4 regions of the Saccharopolyspora sp. NPDC049426 genome follow, and region 3 is predicted to be linked to each of the others. Evidence: riboswitches for the same ligand, from Rfam matches in the RefSeq annotation. Region 3 holds a riboswitch; each other region holds the start of a gene.
The links. A riboswitch is a leader RNA that binds a small molecule or an ion and turns the genes downstream of it on or off. The one in region 3 is predicted to bind cobalamin.
Positions count from the first base shown of each region.

Region 1: linked by a shared signal. The riboswitch ahead of AB0J78_RS09705 (ABC transporter substrate-binding protein) and the one ahead of cobN (cobaltochelatase subunit CobN) in region 3 are both predicted to bind cobalamin.
Region 2: linked by a shared signal. The riboswitch ahead of AB0J78_RS20725 (CbtB-domain containing protein) and the one ahead of cobN (cobaltochelatase subunit CobN) in region 3 are both predicted to bind cobalamin.
Region 4: linked by a shared signal. The riboswitch ahead of metE (5-methyltetrahydropteroyltriglutamate--homocysteine S-methyltransferase) and the one ahead of cobN (cobaltochelatase subunit CobN) in region 3 are both predicted to bind cobalamin.

Region 1 is NZ_JBFAPZ010000004.1:164,691-169,843, reverse strand. It holds gene AB0J78_RS09720 (MSMEG_1061 family FMN-dependent PPOX-type flavoprotein) at 1-230, opposite strand, end outside; gene AB0J78_RS09715 (iron-siderophore ABC transporter substrate-binding protein) at 266-1,264, opposite strand; gene AB0J78_RS09710 (SDR family NAD(P)-dependent oxidoreductase) at 1,485-2,255, shown strand; cobalamin riboswitch at 2,372-2,554, shown strand; gene AB0J78_RS09705 (ABC transporter substrate-binding protein) at 2,619-3,608, shown strand; gene AB0J78_RS09700 (iron chelate uptake ABC transporter family permease subunit) at 3,605-4,627, shown strand; gene AB0J78_RS09695 (Gfo/Idh/MocA family oxidoreductase) at 4,705-5,153, shown strand, end outside.
Region 2 is NZ_JBFAPZ010000009.1:143,893-149,045, forward strand. It holds gene AB0J78_RS20710 (PDR/VanB family oxidoreductase) at 1-940, shown strand, start outside; gene AB0J78_RS20715 (MFS transporter) at 978-2,312, shown strand; gene AB0J78_RS20720 (CbtA family protein) at 2,432-3,181, opposite strand; gene AB0J78_RS20725 (CbtB-domain containing protein) at 3,193-3,387, opposite strand; cobalamin riboswitch at 3,415-3,588, opposite strand; gene AB0J78_RS20730 (hypothetical protein) at 3,808-4,365, shown strand; gene chrA (chromate efflux transporter) at 4,378-5,153, opposite strand, start outside.
Region 3 is NZ_JBFAPZ010000005.1:176,700-181,852, reverse strand. It holds gene cobN (cobaltochelatase subunit CobN) at 1-2,804, opposite strand, end outside; cobalamin riboswitch at 2,853-2,972, opposite strand; gene AB0J78_RS12625 (D-isomer specific 2-hydroxyacid dehydrogenase family protein) at 3,258-4,169, opposite strand; gene AB0J78_RS12620 (bifunctional 4-hydroxy-2-oxoglutarate aldolase/2-dehydro-3-deoxy-phosphogluconate aldolase) at 4,214-4,807, opposite strand; gene AB0J78_RS12615 (sugar kinase) at 4,811-5,153, opposite strand, start outside.
Region 4 is NZ_JBFAPZ010000010.1:219,357-224,509, reverse strand. It holds gene AB0J78_RS22595 (helix-turn-helix domain-containing protein) at 1-258, shown strand, start outside; gene AB0J78_RS22590 (VOC family protein) at 364-1,131, shown strand; cobalamin riboswitch at 1,236-1,487, shown strand; gene metE (5-methyltetrahydropteroyltriglutamate--homocysteine S-methyltransferase) at 1,617-3,887, shown strand; gene AB0J78_RS22580 (ribonucleotide-diphosphate reductase subunit beta) at 4,012-5,070, opposite strand; gene AB0J78_RS22575 (ribonucleoside-diphosphate reductase subunit alpha) at 5,091-5,153, opposite strand, start outside.

The DNA.
Region 1 (5,153 bases), on a different contig from region 3:
AAGACCACGACGCTGCGGGTGGTGTCGCCGCGCGGCGAGACGTCGATCCTCGCGTCCTCGCCCGCGGTGGCCACGAAGAACAACCGCGACCGCTCGATGAACCGGCGGCTGGCGCCGTCGATCCCGGAGACCACCTTCTCGGCGATCTCCGGGTGCGGCGGTTCGACGACCTCGCGGAGTTGCGCTTCGGAGGTGACCTGCTCGGCCTCACTCGGATCCCACGAGGGCACGGAATCGTTCTCCTGATCAGCGGTGCGGCGCGGGCTCAGCCCGCCTGGGCCTGCGCGATCAACGGCACGACCTTATCGACCGCGTAGGACATGCCCGCGGCGGTGCCCGCCGAGAACGCCTGCACGGCCTGCTCGTCGTGCAGCACGACGGCGCGGCGTTCGCGGACCGACGGCACCGACTGGAACATCTGGTCCTTGTCGACCTCGACGGCGGACAGGCCGATCGGGAACATCACGGTCAGGTCGGCGTTGAACAGGTCCATGCGCTCGGGCGAGACGCTGACGAAGAAGTTGTCCCCGGCGACCGCCTGCACGGCCGGTGACTGGCGGAAGCCCAGCCGCTCCATGAACTCCAGGCGCGAACCGCCGTTGACGTAAGCGCCGTAGGAGCCGACCATCTTGGCGCCGACGGCCACGGTCTTGCCCGCGAACTGCGGGTGCGCGGCGGCGGCCTGCTGGAACTTGGCCTCCAGGCCGGCCTTCTGCTGAGCTGCTTCGGCGGACTTGCCCAGTGCCTTGCCCACCATGTCCAGCTGCTGGTCCCAGGTGGTCAGGTAGCTCTCCCCGCCCGGCGGGATGCTCACCACGGGAACGCCGAGCCGGTTGAGCAGGTTGTAGCGCTCCTTGTCGCCGCTGGCGCGGGTGTCGAGGATCAGGTCGGGCTGGAGCGCCGCGACGGCCTCCATGTCGACCTCCATGGTGCCGAGCATCTTCGGCGGTGTTGCGTAGCGCTTGTCGGCGGGGATCCACGGCGGGACGCCGTCGCCACCCACCGGCAGCCAGTCGGCGGCACCGACGGGCTGCACCCCGAGGCTCAGCGCGGTTTCGGCGTCGCCCCATCCCAGCGCGACGACCCGCTGGGGACGCTCCGGAACGGTGACGTCACCGAACGCGGTCTTGATGGTGACCGGGAACTGGCCGTCCGCCGATCCGGCGGCGGGCTCGTCGTTCTCGGGACCGGCCGCGCCGCAGCCGGTCAGGGCGATTCCCAGCAGGACTGCCATGATCAGCCCCAGGGTCCGCATCCAGCGCATTTCCACACCTCGCAGCGAGTTAAGTGCGCCTAACCTAACTAACGCTCCGTGTGGCGTCCAGCCCGAGATCCACCCGCTGTGACCGACGTTCGTCACATTCGTCCACACCGGACGATCGACCGCCCCGCCCCGGTTGGTGAGCAACTTCCGGCCGCGTCGTGCGTTGAGCCTCACGAAGGCCCGGTCGGGGCGTTCGAGGGTGCGGAAGGACGCGATCGCGATGGACAGGCTCAACGGCAAGCGCGTGCTCGTGACAGGTGGAGCGTCGGGGATCGGGCAGGCCAGCGTGCTGCGCCTGCTCGACGAGGGCGCCAGAGTGCTGACCACCGACATCGACGAGACCGGGCTGAAGGAGACCTCGCGGCGCGCGGCCGAGGCCGGCACCTGCGACCGGCTGGGAACCCTGCCGCTGGACATCTCCCAGGAGGACGCCGTCGACGCGACGGTACCGGCCGCGGCCGAGCAGCTGGGCGGGCTGGACGTGCTGGTCAACGCGGCGGGGATGCTGCACAGCGCGCACACGCACGAGTGCTCGCTGGAGCTGTGGAACCGGATCCTCGCGGTCAACCTCACCGGCACCTTCCTGGTCACCCGCGCGGCGTTACCCGCGCTGCTGGAGACCGGCAGCGGCGTGGTGATCAACTTCAGCTCGACCTCGGCGAACTTCGCCCACCCCTACATGGCCGCCTACGCCGCCAGCAAGGGCGGCATCCAGTCGTTCACCCACGCCATCGCCCTGGAGTACGCCAAGCAGGGCCTGCGCGCGGTATCGCTGGTGCCCGGCGGAATTCGCAGCGGCATCACCGAGACCACCGCGGACAAACTGCCCGCCGACACCGACTGGGACCTGTTCACCAAGCTCTCCCCCGCCCTCGGCAGCGGCTTCGCACCGCCGGAGCACGTGGCCGGCGTGGTCGCGATGCTCGCCTCCGACGACGGCGCCTTCATCACCGGCACCGAGATCCGCGTCGACGGCGGCACGCACCAGTAGTCCACGGTGGATTTCCGCGCGGACTCGTCGCAGGTCAACAGTGAGGGGTGCGGGCGATTCGGGCGGTCGAGGCGATTCGTCGCAACGGCCGCCGGATCGACCGCACCCCCGCCGGTTAGACTCGATCGCGAGCCGGTCGTGCCACGTGTGGCCGATGGGAATCCGGTCGGAAGCCGGAGCTGACGCGCAGCGGTAGGGGTGACGGACGAGCCCGAGCCACTGGATCGCACTCGATCCGGGAAGGCGGCTCGCCCGGTCGAGCCCGAGCCCGAAGACCTGCCGGCTCCCCGGATCCGCACCCGGCTCCGGGAATCGGCCGACCAGGTCTCGCGAATGGGCCTGGGGTGAGGATTTCCGCACAACGTGTTCTTACGCTGGACGCGCACGGGCTTGATGCTGCTCTGCGCCACCGCCCTCGCCGCCTGCAACGCACCCGCGACGGAGTCGGCTCCGCCTCGGGTGTCGCTGCCCAACTGCGACGCGAACGTCTCGGTGTCCGAACCGCCGCGCCGCGCGGTGAGCCTCAACCAGTCGACCACCGAGATCATGCTGGCCCTGGGACTGGCGGACCGGATGGTGGGCACCGCGACCTGGACCGATCCGGTCGATCCGGCGCTGGCCGCCGAGAACGCCCGGGTGCCGCGGCTTTCCGACAACAACCCGTCGTTCGAATCAGTGCTGGCCACCGAGCCCGACGTGGTGCTGGGCGCCTACCAGGCGGTGTTCACCGACGAGGGCGTGGCCTCGCGGGAGCGCTTCGCCGAGCTCGGAGTCCCCACCTACCTCTCCCCCTCCAACTGCCTGCCCGAGGAAGCACCCCTCGCCGAGCCGGTCGAGCTCGACGACATCTACCGCGAGGTGCAGGAGATCGCCACGATCTTCGACGTCCCGCAGCGCGGCGAAGCGCTGGTGGCGCAACTGCGGCAACGGGTGGCTGACGCCCAGCGCAAGGCCGTCGCCCACCGGGACACCTCGGTGCTGTTCTGGTTCGCCCGCACCGAATCCCCCTACGTGGCAGGCTCGACCGGCTCTCCGGCGATCATGACCCGCACCCTCGGGGTGCGCAACGCCTACGACGACGTGCGCTCGATGTGGCCGCAGGTGTCGTGGGAGGACGTGCTCGCCCGCGACCCCGACCTGCTGGTGCTCGGTGACCTCACCCGCGACGGCGAAGGCGATTCCCTCGCCGCCAAGCAGGAATTCCTGCGCACCGACCCCGCGATGTCACGGTTGCCCGCCGTCGGCGAGAGCCGGTGGATGAGCATGACCGGCACCGAGATGAACATCAGCATGCGCACGATCACCGGGATCGAACGGCTCGCCGACCGGTTGGCCGAGCTGGAGCGGCGGTGAGGACCAGGCGCCTGCCCTCCTCGCTGATCGTGCTGGCCGGGCTCCCGCTGCTGCTGCTGTCGATCGCCGTGGCGGTCACGCTCGGTCCGGCTCCGCTGTCGGTGGCCGACGTGGCCGGCGTGGTGGGCGCGCGGCTGGGTCTGGGCGAGACCGACGTGTCGCGGATCGGGCAGGGCATCGTCTGGCAGCTGCGGTTGCCGCGCGCGGTCCTCGCGGCGATCTGCGGCGCCGGGCTCGGGGTGTGCGGCGCGGTGTTGCAGTCGTTGCTGCGCAACCCGCTCGCCGACCCCTTCCTGCTGGGCGTGTCAGCGGGCGCCTCGACAGGTGCCGTGCTGGTGGTGATCCTCGGGTTGGGCGCGGGCGCGATCGGTTTGACCGCGGGCGCCTTCGCCGGTGCGCTGGTCGCGTTCGCGCTGGTGATGACCTTGGGCGCGGTGGCCGGTGGCACCACGACGCACGTGGTGCTGGCCGGTGTCGCCGGGACGCAGCTGTTCTCGGCCCTGACGTCGTTCGTCGTGATCACCTCGGCGGACGCCGAGCAGACCCGGGGCGTGCTGTTCTGGCTGCTCGGTTCGCTCTCCGGCGCCCGCTGGAACGACGTGGCGGTCTCGGGCGCGGTGTGCGCGGTCTGCCTGCTGCTGTGCCTGTCGCGGGCCGGGGCGCTGGACGCCTTCGCGCTGGGGCAGGACACGGCCGCGGCGCTGGGCGTTCACGTCACGCGACTGCGGATCGTGCTGCTGGTGACCACCGCGCTGCTGACCGCCACGCTCGTCGCGGCGGCCGGTGCGATCGGGTTCGTCGGTCTGGTCCTGCCGCAGGCCGCGCGGCTGCTGGTGGGCCCGCGGCATCGCGCGCTGCTGCCGGTCACGGCCGTGCTGGGCGCGATCCTGCTGGTGTGGGTGGACGTCCTGGCCACCACCGTCGCCGCCCCGCAGGAGGTTCCGGTGGGCGTCATGACCGCGCTGGTGGGCGTTCCGGCCTTCGCCGTCCTTCTGGCCCGGCGCGGCCGAACCTCCTGAGCGTCCCGCAACCGACCACCAAGATCCCCTACGCTGCACGCGTTGCGCCGCATCGAGGAGTCTGCGAGGGATCACCGATGAACCAGCCGGTGGCGTGGGGCGTGCTCGGCTGCTCCGGAATCGCCGAACGACGAATGCTCCCCGCGCTGCACGGGATCGAGGGTTCCCGAGTCGCCGGGGTCGCCAGCCGGGCGCCGGCCAGGGCCGAGCGCTTCGCCGCCGAGCACGGTGGGACCGCGATGAGCTACGAGGAGATGATCGACTCCTCGGCAATCGACGCGGTGTACCTGTCACTGCCGAACTCGCTGCACTTCGAGTGGGCGCGACGCGCGCTGCGCGCCGGGAAGCACGTGCTGTGCGAGAAGCCGATGACGATCTCCGCCGAGCAGACCGGTGAACTGGTGGCGCTGGCCGCCGAGCGAGGGCTGCTGCTGCGGGAGAACTTCGCGTTCCAGCACCATCCGCAGCACGAGGTGGTGCGCGAGCTCGTCGAGCGCGGACGGCTGGGCCGGTTGCGGACCTTCAG
Region 2 (5,153 bases), on a different contig from region 3:
CGACGGTGTCCGCCGGATCGTGCTGGAGGTCGAACACCCCGAGCACGCGGCGCCCGGCACGCACGTCGACGTCGCTCTGCCCGTCCAGGGCCGACAGCAGGTCCGCTCCTACTCCGTCGTGCGATCCGAGGACGGGGGCCGCCGGATCACGCTCAGCGTGCAGCTCTCCCCCACCTCGCGAGGTGGTTCGCAGGCCATGCACGCGTTGGCCGTCGGTGACGAGCTCACCGTCACCGGACCGATGCAGAGCTTCCCGCTGGCGGTCGGCGCCGGTCGTTACGTCCTGGTCGCCGGTGGTATCGGCGTCACCGCACTGGTCGCGATGGCCTCGGCTCTGCGCCGCCGCGGCGCCGACTACGAGCTCGTGCTCGTCGGCCGCAGTCGTCGGGTCATGGCCTACCTCGACGTGCTCGGCGCCGAGCACGGCGATCGGCTCCGGGTGCACGTCGACGACGAAGGAACGCCGTTGTCGGTGCCCGGTCTGGTCGGCGAGATCGCCGCGGCACCGAACGCGGCCACGACCGAGCTCTACATGTGCGGCCCGATCGGCCTGATGGACGCGATCAGGTCGAGCTGGACCGAGCACGCCCTCGCGCGGACCAACCTGCGGTTCGAGACCTTCGGGTCCAGCGGCCGGTTCGAGTCCGAGGAGTTCGTGGTCCGCCTCCCCCAGCTCGACCGGGAGGTCGCCGTCGCACCCGACACGTCGATCCTGGACGCCCTGAACGCGGCCGGGATCGACACGCTCTCGGACTGCCGCAAGGGCGAGTGCGGACTCTGCCTGGCCAAGATCGTCGGGGTCGAAGGCGCGATCGACCACCGCGACGTCTTCCTCAGCGAAGCGCAGAAGCAGCGCTGCACCAACCTGTGCCTCTGCGTCTCCCGCACGGTGGCCGGCAACACCGGCGACCGCGCATCCGTCACCCTCCACCTCACCTGATCCGGGCGCAACGGATCCCTCACCACTGGATACTTCCATGACTCTCACGGCACGCATCGGCGCGGCGCCCATGTCCGGCTACCAATGGCTGATCGTCGCGCTCTGCACCTTCATGAACTGCCTCGACGGCTTCGACGTCATGGCGGTCGCGTTCACCGGCCCCTCGGTCACCGAGGAGTTCGGTCTCAGCGGTTCCCAGTTCGGACTGCTGGTCTCGGTCGGCCTGATCGGAATGGCCCTGGGTTCGATGCTGCTCGCGCCCTTCGCCGACCTGATCGGGCGTCGCCCGCTGATCCTGATCAGCCTCGCCTTGGGCACGATCGGCATGTTCGGCGCCGCGATGGCCCCCTCAGTGCTCGTGATGGGCCTCTTCCGGCTCGTGACCGGCATCGGCGTGGGCGGCATCCTGGCCAGCACCAACGTGATCGCCAGCGAGTTCTCGAACACGAAGAACCGCGGGCTCGCCATCGGCATCTACACCGCCGGGTACGGCATCGGCGCGACCCTCGCGAGCCTCGTCGCGAAGACCACGGTCGGTGGTGACTGGCGGATCGTCTTCTACGCCGGCGGTTTCGGAACCCTGCTCGCCCTGATCGTCATCGCCGTCCTGCTGCCCGAGTCGATCGCCTTCCTCGAGCAGCGCCGTCCCCGCGGTGCCCTGGAGCGCATCAACCGGACCCTGGCGCGAATGGGGATGGACTCCACCAGCACGCACGACCTCGACCGGGCGAGCTCGGCTCGCAAGGACGCCGAGCAGGCCGGTTCGGGCTGGTTGAGGCAGCTGCTCGCCCCCACGATCCTGCTCTGGATCATCTTCATCACCATCATGTTCGGCTTCTACTTCGTGAACAGCTGGACCCCAACGCTTCTCGCCGAGGAGGGGCTTTCGAAGAGCGCTGCGGTCACCGCCGGGATGGCGATCTCGATCGGCGGCACCGTCGGCTCCGTGCTCTACGGCCTGGCCGCCCGGGTGCGCCCGCCGCGGGTCGTGCTGATCGGGTTCTCCCTGCTGTCGGCCGCGATGATGGTCGTGTTCATCCTGAGCACCTCGATCCTGTGGCTCGGATTCGGCATCGGCGTCATCGTCGGCGCGCTGATCAACGGCTGCATCGCCGGTGCGTACACCGTCGGGCCACCGCTGTACCCGTCCAACCTCCGCAGCGTCGGCATGGGCTGGGCGCTCGGCATGGGCCGGATCGGCGCCATCCTCTCCCCGACCATCGCGGGGCTGCTCAAGGACGCGGGCGCCTCGGCGACCCAGCTCTACGTCGGCGCCGCCGCAGTCGTCGCGCTCTGCGCGGTCGCCCTGGTCGCGGTGCGCAAGCACGACCCGGAATCCGCCCCGGCAGCCGAGGAACCGGTCACGACCTGAGGAATCCAGCCCTGGTCCGCCGCGAAGTTCGTGCCCCACACGAGATCGGGTGTGGGGCACGAACTTCGTCGCGTCGGCCGGGGGAAGCCGACGCCGCCCTCGACGTCGCCGCGGCACATCTACCGCTGGGTGGCCAACGCCTCCGTTGCGGCTGCGCTGCGGCTGGACTCGTTGAGCAGGCCGAAGGAGAAGCCGAGCACCGCCCACATGCCCGCGAGCTCGGCGAGCGAGGCGAGCCGGAACTGCCACAGCAACGCGGCGGGAACGTCGGCCGGTATCGGATCGGGGTTCGCCGGCCAGGCCCACAGCGCAACGCCGGCGAGCACCGCTGTCGCTGCCGCGGTGGCGGTGGTGGACCGGCTCGGGTTCCACCCGCGGGCCCGCAGGTAGCCGTGCAGGTGGTGGGCCGCGAGCACGATCAGGATGCCTGCGGCGATGAACGAGAAGTACGCCAGCGTCCGGCCCGACACCGACTCGGTTTCACCGACGCCGGGCGGATTCGCCGGGTACTTCAACGCGGGCAGCAGCGACACCGCGAAGAATCCCACCGCGGTCAGCTGGAGGCTGCGCCCGAAGTCGGTGCGCGCGGTCGTCCGATGACGGACGCTGGCGAACACGACCGCGAAGATCACGCCGATGGCCACCCCCACCAGCACGGCGGCGACCATGCCGCCGACCACCTGGACGGGCCGGGAGAACATCTCCTCGTGCGCGTGCTCACCCGAGGCGTGCGAGCGAGCTTCTTCGATCCCGAGCGATGCCTGCAGCGGGGCTTGCACCAGCAGCAACGACAACAGCGCTGCGGTCAGACCGGCGAACGCTCCGGCGAGCAGACCGCGCCGGAGGATCGCGTTGAACGGCGAGCTCATCACGCCCCCGCTCAGTGGCACGGGACGCCGAGGGCGTGCCTGCCGTCGTGGGTGAACTCGTGCACGACATCGGCGGCCTGCGCGAGCAGGAGGCCGTTGTCCTGCAGCACGACGTACAAGGCCACCAGGGCGAACGCGGCGAGCGCCCAAGCCCAGGCCGGAACGTGGATGCGTGGTGCGGCAGCGGACAGAGCAGGAGCGGTCATGTCGAATCCTCTTTTCCATCTCTCGTGGAACTCGGTGCGTGCCGCAGCCGGTCTCCTGGCTTCCGGATCGACGCTTCCCCTGGCCTTCCCAGTCACCTGCCGGTGTCCAGTGGCGCTGTCAGGGTCGCTCCCCGGTCACAGTGGCGAGGACCACGCCGGATTTCCACCGGCTTCCCGTGCACTGCGGCATCCGGAACGGTAGAGGGAGATCCGCGCGGGCACAACAGCCGATCAAGCGACGAACGTCACCGCGCGCCTTGCGCACGACCGTTGTTCAGGTGCAATGACTTCGTGGACGATTCGACCGCTCGCCTGCTGGACCGATGCACCCGATCCCTCGCTCGCGCACCCGAGCATCCCGGGAAACTCTTGCCGTGGGCGGAGTTCTGCCGTCCGCTTTCCGGCCTGCTCTCCTGCAACGTGCGAGAATGGCAGCGGCTGGGCGGTTTTCAACACCACCGGGCCGCAACCGTTCTCGTCGCCTTCCGCGCGTCCTGGCTCGCGTTGTGCGCGACGGTTCCCGAACGCCACCTGGGCCTGCCCATCCCCTCGCTGGCCACCGCACGGGCCGCGGTCGACGACCGGGGGATGCTGCAGGGACTCGTCCTCGACCCCCATGCCACCGAAAATTCCTGGTGGACCACCGTTTCCGGTTTCCTCTCGCCCCTCACGGAGGGACTCGCCTCCCTGGGCGGTCCGCCGCCCGACAGCGACCAGTACTGGGGCAACGCCGTCGGCTTGATCGGTGAAGTGCTCCGGCGCATGGCCACCGACGGGGCCGGCGGGAACGTCTTCGACACCGCCGTTGAACTGCGCAACGCCACCGGACGCGACGACCTGCTCGACCTCAGCAGCACACCACGCGGTCTGCGCTCCCGGCGCCGAACCTGCTGCCAGCTGTGGCGCGCCAACGTCGGTTGCTGCACCGAGTGCGTGCTCCACAACGCACCCCGATCCAGGCGGCCCCCACGCGGGTGAGCGTCGAACCGATCAGGAGACCGGTAGCCCGACGAGGGCGGCTGCGGCGCCGAGTCCAGCGCAGATCGCCAGCACCCTCAGCATCGGCCAGCGCAGGGCGAACACGAGCACGAGGGCGATCGCGGTGATGGCGGCTGCGACAGGCCGGATGCTGGCCAGATCGGGCAGGTTCAGCGACAGGGGCCCGAGCTGCTGGAGATGCGTGCTGGCGAACAGGGTGTGGCCTGCGAAGTACAGGGCGAGGTTGGCGATCACACCGACCACAGCGGCGGTGATCCCGGTCAGCGCGGCCGACAGCGCGTGGTTGTGGCGGAGTCGTTCGACGTGCGGGGCGCCCAGCAGGATGAACAGGAAGCACGGCACGAACGTCACCCACGTCGTCAGCAGCGCGCCCAGCACGGCGGCGACCCACGGGTTGAGCGTCCCCGGATTGTTGTACGCGCCGAGGAAGGCGACGAACTGCACCACCATGATCAGCGGCCCCGGAGTCGTCTCGGCCAACGCCAGGCCGCGCACCATGTCCGAGGCCGACAGCCACCCGTAGACCTCCACGGCGCGCTGCGCGACGAAGGCCAGAACGGCGTAGGCGCCACCGAAGGTGACCAGTGCCGTTCCGGAGAAGAACACCCCCTGCGTGGTGAACACGCTGCCCGCACCGGTGAACAGGGCGACCGCTGCGACCGGCAGCCCCCAGGCGATCAGCCCGACCGCCAGGATCTGCAGCCCGCGGCGCAGCGAGGGCGTCTCGTGGTGCAAAGCGCCGTCGGAGATCAGCGGTGCCGTGCCGT
Region 3 (5,153 bases):
ATGCGCACCACGACGTCGATGCGCGGCCGTCCCAGCTCGGCGACCGGCACCACCTCGAAGCCGGTGACCCGCCGCGAGGCGTCGTCCCACTTCGGGCGGCAGCCCAGCAGCCAGAGGATCTCGGCGATGTCATCGCCCTGGGTCCGCATCGCCGAGGTGCCCCACACCGTCAGGCCGACCGAGCGCGGGTTCTCACCGGTGTCGGCGACGTGCCGGGTGATCAGCGAATCGGCGAGCGCGGAACCGACGTCGAAGGCGTTGCGCGACGGGATGGCCTTGGGGTCCACCGAGTAGAAGTTGCGGCCGGTGGGCAGCACCGAGATCAACCCGCGGGTCGGCGACCCGGACGGGCCGGCCGGCACGAAACCACCGTTGAGCGCGTGCAGCACGTGCTCGACCTCTTCGGTGGTGCGGGCCAGTCGCGGCACCAGCTCGACGCAGGCGAACCGCAGCACCCGCACGACGTCGGCGACGCCGGTGCCGATCACGTCGGTGACGACCTGCTCGGCGCGCTCGGAGTCCCAGCCGGTGTCGGCCAGCGCCTGGATCAGCTTGCGCGCCAACGACTCCACCAGGTCCACCGCGTCCGACGCCGAAGCCGACGGCCCCTCGACGAGCTCGGTCAGCGCGGCCGGAACGTCCGCGCGGGCACCGGGTTCGGCCAGCAGCGCCTGCTCGTCGAGTCCGAAGTGGTCCGACAGCGCGGAGCGCAGGCCGGGCAGCGCGCCGACCTTGCCGCCGAAGACCTGCTTGGCGCGCAAGATCGCCAGCACGTCGTTGACCAGCTCCTCGTCGCGCGGCGCGCGACCGAGGATGTGCAGGCCGTCGCGGATCTGCACGTCCTTGATCTCGCACAGGTAGCCGTCGATGTGCATCACGAAGTCGTCGAAGGACTCCGCGTCCGGCTGGCCCTCCTGGTGCAGGTCGTGGTGCAGCTCGGCGTGGGTGACCAGCTCCCAGATCTGGTTGCGCAGCGCCGGTTTCTTCTCCGGGTCCAGGTCCGTGACCAGCGCGTACTCGTCGAGCAGCTGCTCCAGCTTGGCGATGTCGCCGTAGGCGTCGGCGCGGGCCATCGGCGGGATCATGTGGTCCACCACGGTCGCGTGGCCGCGCCGCTTGGCCTGGGTGCCCTCGCCCGGGTCGTTGACGATGAACGGGTACACGAACGGCATGTCGCCCAGCACCGCGTCCGGCGCGCAGTCCGCTGCCAGCCCCAGGCCCTTGCCCGGCAGCCACTCCAGGGTGCCGTGCTTGCCCAGGTGGATCACCGCGTGCGCGCCGAACTCCTCGGCCAGCCAGCGGTAGGCCGCCAGGTACTGGTGCGAGGGCGGCAGGTCCGGGTCGTGGTAGATCGCGATCGGGTTCTCGCCGAAACCGCGCGGCGGCTGGATCAGGATCACCACGTTGCCGAAGCGCAGCGCGGCGACGTAGATGTGGCCCTCGTCGTCGACGTAGAGGCTGCCGGGAGGGGCGCCCCAGTGCTCGGTCATCGACGCCCGCAGCTCTTCGGGAAGGGCGTCGAACCACTCGCGGTAGCGGGTCGTCGGGACGCGGATCGCGGCCTCGGACATCTGCTCCTCGGTCAGCCACTCCACGTCGTGGCCACCCGCGGAGATCAGCCGGTGGATCAGGGTGTCGCCGTCCAGGCCGGTCACGTCCAGACCGCCGAGGTCGTACCCGGCGTCCTCCAGCGCGCTCAGCAGCACGACCGCTGAAGCGGGGGTGTCCAGGCCGACGGCGTTGCCGACGCGGGAGTGCTTGGTCGGGTAGGAGGAGAGCACCACGCCGAGGCGCTTGGCGGAGTTGTCCACGTGCCGCAGCCGCGCCAGCGACACGGCGGTGGAGGCCACGCGGGCCGCGCGCTCGGGGTCGGCGACGTAGACCGGGATGCCCTCCGGGCCCTCCTCCTTGAAGGAGAACGGCACGCTGATCAACCGGCCGTCGAACTCCGGCACGGCGACCTGCATCGCGGCGTCCATCGGCGACAGCGCAGCGTCGCTGTCGGACCACACCGCGCGGCTGGTGGTCAGGCACAGGCCCTGCAGCACCGGGATGTCGAGCTCGGCCAGCGCACCGGCGTCCCAGGAGTCCTCGTCACCGCCCGCGCTGGCGTCGGCGGCGACCGCACCTCCCGCGGCGAGCACGGTGGCGATCAGCGCGTCGCACCCGCCCAGCAGTTCGCGCAGACCGGCGGCGTCGGACAGCCCGCGCAGCGAGCCGCAGAACACCGGCACCACGTTGGCGCCGGCGGATTCGACCTGGTCGGCGAGGGTGTCGACGAACGCGGTGTTGGCCGCCAGCGCGTGCGCCCGGTAGAAGACGACGCCGATCGTCGGGCGCGACGGGTCGTGCTCGCGCTCGCCGTGCAGGCCGAACTCCGGCATCGACTGCGGTTCGGTGAACCCGGTGCCGGTCAGCAGCACCGTGTCCGACAGGAAGTGCGCCAACTGGGCGAGGTTCTCCGGGCCGCCTTCCACCAGGTAGGCCAGGGCCTGGGTGGACACACCGGCGGGCACCGTGGACAGCGTCATCAGCTCGGCGTCCGGGGTGGCCTCACCACCCAGCGCCACGGTCGGCAGCCCCGACGCCAGCACCGCGTCCAGGCCCTCCTCCCAGGCGCGGCGGCCGCCCAGCAGCCGGACCACGACGACGTCAACGCCGTCCAGCAGCGCCGGAACGTCCTCGGCGGCCACGCGGGAGGGGTTGGCGACGCGGTAGTCGGCCTCGGCGGCACGGGCGGCCAGCAGGTCGGTGTCCGCAGTGGACAGCAGCAGAACTCGGGCGTCGCGGGCAGGCTCGCTCACGGTGATCCTCTCTCGGGGTGCGCGCCCCGGCGGGGGTCACGGCGGCAGGAGTTCCTGGCTCCCGGATCCTCGCGGCGCCCCGCCTTCCCGCCCTGCGCAGGGCGTGGCTGTCGGGTCCGCTCCCCGGTCACAGTGGCGCGACCGCCCCGGCCTCACACCGGGTTCCTCCACGTCACCGCCGTACTGGCGCAGCCATCCTATCGAGCCCGCGATCACCCACCACCCCACCAACGATTTCGCGAGAAAGATCTCCTTCAGTGAGTACGACTCGTCTTGCTCAGCGGTGCGGGTGGGGGAACCTGAGCGGCTCCGTGGCTCCGGGCGCCACTCCTGATGTATGCCAATACACGGCGTCGCGGCGTCCTCCCCACGGAGCCGCTCAGAACCCCCGGCGGTGCAAGTTGCTCGGGTGGTGAAAGAGAAAGCACCTTAGGTGCTTGCCTGACGTGTCGATCAGTAACCCGCGGTCACGTCCACCAGGCCGAGGAGTGGTTGTCCTGCCATGTGGCGGCGGACGTTCTCCTCGACCCTGCGTGCCAGGGCCGGCATCTGCAGTGACGGCGGGTTGGCGGTGTGCGGGGAGATCAGCGCGCGCGGGTGGGTGAACAGCGGGTGCCCTTCGGGCAGCGGTTCCGGGTCGGTGACGTCGAGCGCGGCACCACCGATCCGGCCCGCGTCCAAGGCCTCGACCAGCGCCTCGGTGTCGACCAGGGATCCCCGCGCGATGTTGATCAGCCACGCGTCGGACTTCATCGCGCGCAACGCGGCGGCGTCGATGAGCTTCGAGGTCGCCGAGGTCGCCGGAGCCGCCACCACCACGAAGTCCGACTCCGCGAGCACCTCGCGCACCCCGTCGGCGTCCTCGGACGGCCAGGTCCGCTCGGCGCCCAGCACCGGCTTGCCGGAGCGGTTCACCGCCAGCACCCGGACGGCGAAGGGACGCAGCATCTCGATCAGCGCCTTGCCGATCCCACCGGCGCCGATGATGCCGACGGTCGAGCCGGCGAGGCTGCGCATGCCCTCGGGACGCTGCCACGTGGTGGCCCGCGCCATCGCGGCCAGCTGCCGCGCACCGGCGAGCATCAGGCCGAGGGTGTGTTCGGCGACGGTCTGGGCGAAGGTTCCCGCGGCCGAGGTGAAGGTCAGGTCCTCGCGCAGCGCGCCGGAGGCCACCCAGGATTCGATGCCTGCCGATGGCAGCTGCACCCATTGCAGGTCCGGGCGGTCGTACTCGCCGAACCGGCTCGGTTCCCCGCCGAACCAGACCAGCGCGTTCGCCTCCTCCGCCGAGCTCAGCTCAGCACCGGCCGCCACCACGGCGGCTTCCAGCTCGGGCTGGGCGACCGGACCAACGTGGACCTTCACGACTCTTCCTCTCTCACGTACTGCGAACTCGTCCTGGGGGAACGTCAGCCCTCGATGAGCTGCGCCAGCGCGGGCAGCTGGGTCTCGTCCTCCAGCGCCGAACCGACCGCGACCACGTCGGCTCCTGCCCGCAAGAACTCCGGAGCGTTGCGGGCGTTCATCCCTCCGGTGGCCACCACGCGCAGCGAGGGGAACGGGCCCTTCATCGCGCGGAACCAGCTGCTGCCCAGCTCAGCGGCGGGAAAGGCCTTCACCCACGACAACCCGAGGCGCAGCGCCTGCTGGACCTCGCTGGGCGTGGCCACCCCGGGCACGTGCGGCAGGTCGAGTTCGGCGCTCAGCCGCACGATCTCGGCGTCGAGGCCGGGTGCGATGGTGAAGGCCGCGCCCAGGTCGCGGGCCGTGCGCAGCTGGTCGGGGGTGATGATCGTGCCCGCGCCGACCGGGCGGCCGCGTTCGGCTCCGGCGCGCACGGCCGCTGCCAGCGAGGGCTCGGCCTTCGGCGTCTCGATCGGGACCTCGACGGCGTCGATGCCCAGGTCCCAAGCTCGTTCGGCCAGTTCTGCGGTCCGCTGCGGATCCATGCCGCGCAGGATCGCCATCACCGGCTTGGCGAACAACTCCTCCAACAAGGGCACTTCTCACTCACTCCCGTCGAATCGCAGTGCGCCCCACTGCTCCTCGTCGAGCGCCAGCCAGCGCGCGAGCGACTGGGCGTCGGGCGGTGCGGTGTGGTCCTCGGTGCTGCGCAGGCTGTGCGCGGCCAGCAGGTGCCCGCGGCGCAGGCAGCGCTCGTCGTCCTCGCCGCGCAGCACGCCGGAGAGGAACCCGGCCGCGAAGGCGTCACCGGCGCCGACCGGTTCGACGACCTCGACCGCCGGAGCGGGCACGACGGTGCGGCGCTCGCCGAGCGCGTAGGCGGCCTCGGCGCCGTCCTTGACCACGACGGTGACCGGAGAGTCGAGGAGTTCCCTCACGTCGTCG
Region 4 (5,153 bases), on a different contig from region 3:
TTCCCCAACCCCTACAACGTGCGGCGCAGCCTGACCTTGTGCAGCGGTGTGTTCACCCGGGGCGGGTTCGGCGCGGTCCGCTGCCTCACCGACCCCGAGCTGCGCGAGCGCAACCACGAGCGCCTCAAGCACCGGATCGCCGACCCGGACAACTTCGGGATGCTGATGCGCGTTCCGGTGGTGCGCAACGCGACCGCCACCCCGGACCTCAGCAACCCCGACACGTGGCTGCGAGCCTGGTCCCCCATCAAAACCTGAGAATTCCTCCGTGCACCGGGGTGACACTCTCCCGTGCTTCGGTGGGCGATTTGTCAGGGCCGCTGGTTACCGTCGTGGCAGTTCCCCGGCAGCTGAGGAGGAGTCATGGCGGAAGTGGATGCGGTGCAGCCCAACGGGACGCCCGCGTGGATCGACCTGGGAATCCCCGACCTCGATCGTGCGATGGCGTTCTACGGCGCCGTTTTCGGGTGGGAGTTCGACGTGGGGCCCGAGGGGATGGGCCGCTACACGATGTGCCTGGTCCGGGGCAGGGAAGTCGCCGCGCTCATGCCCAACCACGACCTCGAGGCGACCGAGTTCTGGTGGAACGTCTACTTCGCCACCGATGACGTCGCCGGCACCGTGTCCAAGGCGGAGGCCGCCGACGGCCAGGTGATCACCCCGCCCATGGACGTGATGGACAAGGGGCGGATGGCGATCCTCAAGGACCCGGTCGGCGGGCAGTTCGGGCTCTGGCACGGCAACAAGCACATCGGATCCCGCCTCGTCAACGAGCCGAACACCTTGCTGCGCAACGATCTCGTCACCCCGGACCCGGGTCCGGCGCGGGAGTTCTACCCGAAGGTCTTCGGCTTCAGCCTGGACAGCGAGGGACACCTCGGCGAAGGTGACTTCACGTTCCTGCGCCGACCCGACGGCCACGAGATCGGCGGAATCCTCGGCGACCCGTCCGCCACCGCTTCGTCCTGGGGCACGCTGTTCATGGTCGAGGACACCGACGCCACCGCACGACGGGCCACCGACGCGGGCGGCGTTGTCCAGCCCCCCTACGACATGGCCTACGGCCGCATCGCCGAGGTCAAGGACCCGTTCGGCACGCCCTTCACCATCGGTTCCGCCAAGGCCGGCTGACCGCTCCGTGATCGGGATCTCCTCCGGGTGTCGAACACGAGCTCAGAGCCGTGATGGGGACCCGGCCGAACGCCGCGCGGGGTTGTCTCGTGCCCGCGGATGGTTAGCCTGAGGGTGCTGGTGGTTCGTCCGGTCGAGCGGTGAGCGCGATCGAACGAGGCAAGAGGGAACCCGGTGCGAATCCGGGACTGCCCCGCAGCGGTGAGCGGGAACGACCGCCGTCATGAGCACTGGGCGTCACGCGTCCGGGAAGCGACGGCCAGTAGGTCCGGTCTTGAGGCGCGAGGTTCCACCGGGACCTCCCCGAGACCGGGTGCCCGCGAGTCCGAAGACCTGCCACCGGCGCGCGCACCGACGGTGCGCGCTGGTCCGAGGTCTCGCGGGAGGGCCTGGCGGACGATCAGCGGGCGACGTGCGTCCGCTGGTCGGCGCGTGCCTGCCGCGAAGTCCTCGACCGACCACGTCGAGCTCGCGAGGAGAGAGCGTTGACCAGCAAGATCGGATCCACCGTACTCGGACATCCCCGGATCGGCCCGAACCGGGAGCTCAAGCGAGCCCTGGAGTCCTACTGGGCGGGCCGCAGCGGCGAGGCGGACCTGCGGGAGGTCGCGCGTCGGCTGCGGGAGGACACCTGGCGAGGCTTGGCCGAAGCAGGCCTCGACTCGGTCCCGGGCAACACGTTCTCCTACTACGACCACGTCCTGGACACCGCCGTCGCCTTCGGGGCCGTCCCGCGCCGCTACGCCGAGCTGGGCCTCGGCGCGCTGGACACCTACTTCGCGATGGCGCGCGGCACCGAGGCCGTGCCCCCGCTGGAGATGACGAAGTGGTTCGACACCAACTACCACTACCTGGTCCCCGAAATCGGCCCGGACACGAGCTTCTCGCTCACCGACCGCACCGCTGTCGAGCAGTTCCGGGAGGCGCGCAAGCTCGGGGTGGAGACCCGGCCGGTGCTGGTGGGGCCGCTGACGTTCCTGCTGCTGTCCAAACCGTCCGAAGAGGACTTCGACCCGCTGGACAAGCTCGCCGAACTCACCGACGCCTACGAGCAGCTGCTCGGCGAACTCCACCGGGCCGGAGCGCAGTGGGTGCAGCTCGACGAGCCCGCGCTGGCCGCCGACCGCACGCCGCAGGAGCTCGACGCGCTGCGCAACACCTACCGGCGCCTCGGCGACCTCGCCGAACGCCCCGCGATCCTCACCGCCTGCTACTTCGGCGATCCCGGTGACGCGCTCGGCGTGCTCGCCGCCGCGCCGATCGAGGGCATCGCGCTGGACCTGGTCACCGATCCGTCCACTCAGGACCGAGTTGCCGCCACTCCCGGGTTGCGCGACAAGACTCTGGTCGCGGGGTTGATCGACGGCCGCAACATCTGGCGCGCCGACCTCGACCGGTGCATGACCGCGGCGGCGACGCTGCTGGGCTCGGCCGGCGAGGTGGGCATCGGCACGTCCTGCTCGCTGCTGCACGTGCCCTACGACATCGACGCGGAGACCTCGCTCGATCCGCAGGTCAAGCCGTGGCTTTCCTTCGCGGCGCAGAAGGTCCGCGAGGTGGTCACCCTCGGGCGGGCGCTGCGCGAGGGCCGCGACGTCGTCGAGAGCGAGCTCGTCGAGGCGCGAGCGGCGGTGGCCGACCGGGCGCGGGCGGAGCGGGTGCGCGACAACCGCGTTCGCGCGCGACTCGACGCACTGCGCCCGCAGGACTCCCGGCGCACCGATTACGCGAAACGGGCAGAAGCGCAGCAGAAGTCGCTTCGCCTGCCGCCGCTGCCGACCACCACGATCGGATCGTTCCCGCAGACCACCGACGTCCGCAAGGCGCGGGCCGCGCTGCGCGCCGGGCGCATCGACGCGGCCACCTACCGGCAGCGGATGCGCGACGAGGTCGAGCGCGTCATCGCGCTGCAGGAGGACATCGGCCTGGACGTGCTGGTGCACGGCGAGCCCGAGCGCAACGACATGGTGCAGTACTTCGCCGAGCAACTCGACGGTTTCGCCGCCACCGACAACGGGTGGGTGCAGTCCTACGGCTCCCGGTGCGTGCGGCCACCGATCCTGTTCGGCGACGTGCGGCGTCCGGAACCGATGACGGTCGAGTGGGCCGCGCACGCGCAGCGGCTCACCGAGAAGCCGGTCAAGGGAATGCTGACGGGTCCGGTCACCATGCTGGCGTGGTCGTTCGTCCGCGACGACCAGCCGCAGGCCGACACCGCCCGCCAGGTCGCGCTCGCCATCCGCGACGAGGTCCGCGACCTGGAGGCGGCCGGGATCCGCGTGGTGCAGGTCGACGAGCCCGCGCTGCGCGAACTGCTGCCGCTGCGCGCCGAGCAACGGCCGGCCTACCTGGAGTGGGCGGTGGAGTCGTTCCGCCTGGCCACCTCCGGGATCGCCGAGGCGACCCAGATCCACACCCACCTGTGCTATTCGGAGTTCGGCGACGTCATCGACGCGATCGTGGCCCTCGACGCCGACGTGACCAGCATCGAGGCGGCCCGCTCCCGCATGGAGGTCCTCGCCGACCTCAACGAGGTCGGCTTCGACCGGGGCGTGGGGCCAGGCGTCTACGACATCCACTCACCCCGGGTGCCCGACCAGGAGGAGATGGGGGAGCTGCTGCGGGCCGCTCTCAAGGCAGTTCCGGCCGACCGGCTGTGGGTCAACCCGGACTGCGGTCTCAAGACCCGCGACTACCCGCAGGTGGAACCGGCGTTGCGCAACATGACCGAGGCGGCCCACCGCACCCGCCCCTGATCCAGCCGGGTCCCCGTCGCCGGCGGCCGCCGTTGTGACGGTGGCGCCGACACCGGGCGGTTTTGGTCCGAACCTTCCACGATCGAATTCGGGTCAGTTCGGACCAAAACCGCCCCTCGGCGCTTCAGTCCCAGGTGAGCGCCGCGCCCGACTGGTACTCCGTGACCCTGGTCTCGAAGAAGTTCTTCTCCTTCTTCAGATCCATGGTCTCCGACATCCAGGGGAACGGGTTGTCGGTTTCCGGGAAGACCGGTTCCAGTCCGAGTTGTGCGCAGCGGCGGTTGGTGATGAACCGCATGTACTGCTCGCACACCTCGGAGTTCAGGCCGAGCATCCCGCGGGGCATGGTGTCCCGGCCGTAGGCGTTCTCCAGCTCGCACGCCTCGCGGAGCATCGTGCGCGCCTCCTGCTGGAACTCCGGGGTCCACAGGTGCGGGTTCTCCAGCTTGATCTGGTTGATGCAGTCGATGCCGAAGTTCAGGTGGATCGACTCGTCGCGCAGGATGTACTGGTACTGCTCGGCGATCCCGACCATCTTGTTCCGCCTGCCCAGCGACAGGATCTGCGCGAACCCGGTGTAGAACCACATGCCCTCGAAGATCACGTAGAACGCGATGAGGTCCCGCAGGAACGCCTGATCGGCCTCCGGGGTGCCGGTCGCGAACTCCGGGTTCTCCAGGTTCTGGGTGTAGCGCAGCGCCCACGCGTCCTTGTCGGCGATCGAGGGGATCTCCCGGTAGGCGTTGAACAACTCGCCCTCGTCGAGACCGAGGCTCTCGCAGATGTACTGGAACGTGTGGGTGTGCACGGCCTCCTCGAACGCCTGCCGCAGCAGGTACTGCCGGCACTCCGGGTTGGTGAGGTGCCGGTAGACCGCGAGCACGATGTTGTTGGCCACCAACGATTCCGCGGTCGCGAAGAACCCGAGGTTGCGCTTGAGCATGGTGCGCTCGTCCTCGGTGAGCCCGTCGCGGGACTTCCACAGCGCGATGTCGGCCTGCATCGACACCTCGGTGGGCATCCAGTGGTTGTTGCAACCCGCGAGGTACTTGTCCCAGGCCCAGCCGTACTTCAGCGGCAGCAGCTGGTTGACGTCGGCCCGCGAGTTGATCATCGCCTTCTCGGAGACGTCGACCCGCCCGCCGTCGCGGTCGATGGTGCCGAGTCCGGTGGTGGTGCTCATGAGCTCCTTCTCCTGGGGGATCACTGGCAGGCCTCGCAATCGGGGTCCTCGACCGAGCAGGCGGCGGCGGGGACGGCGTTGAG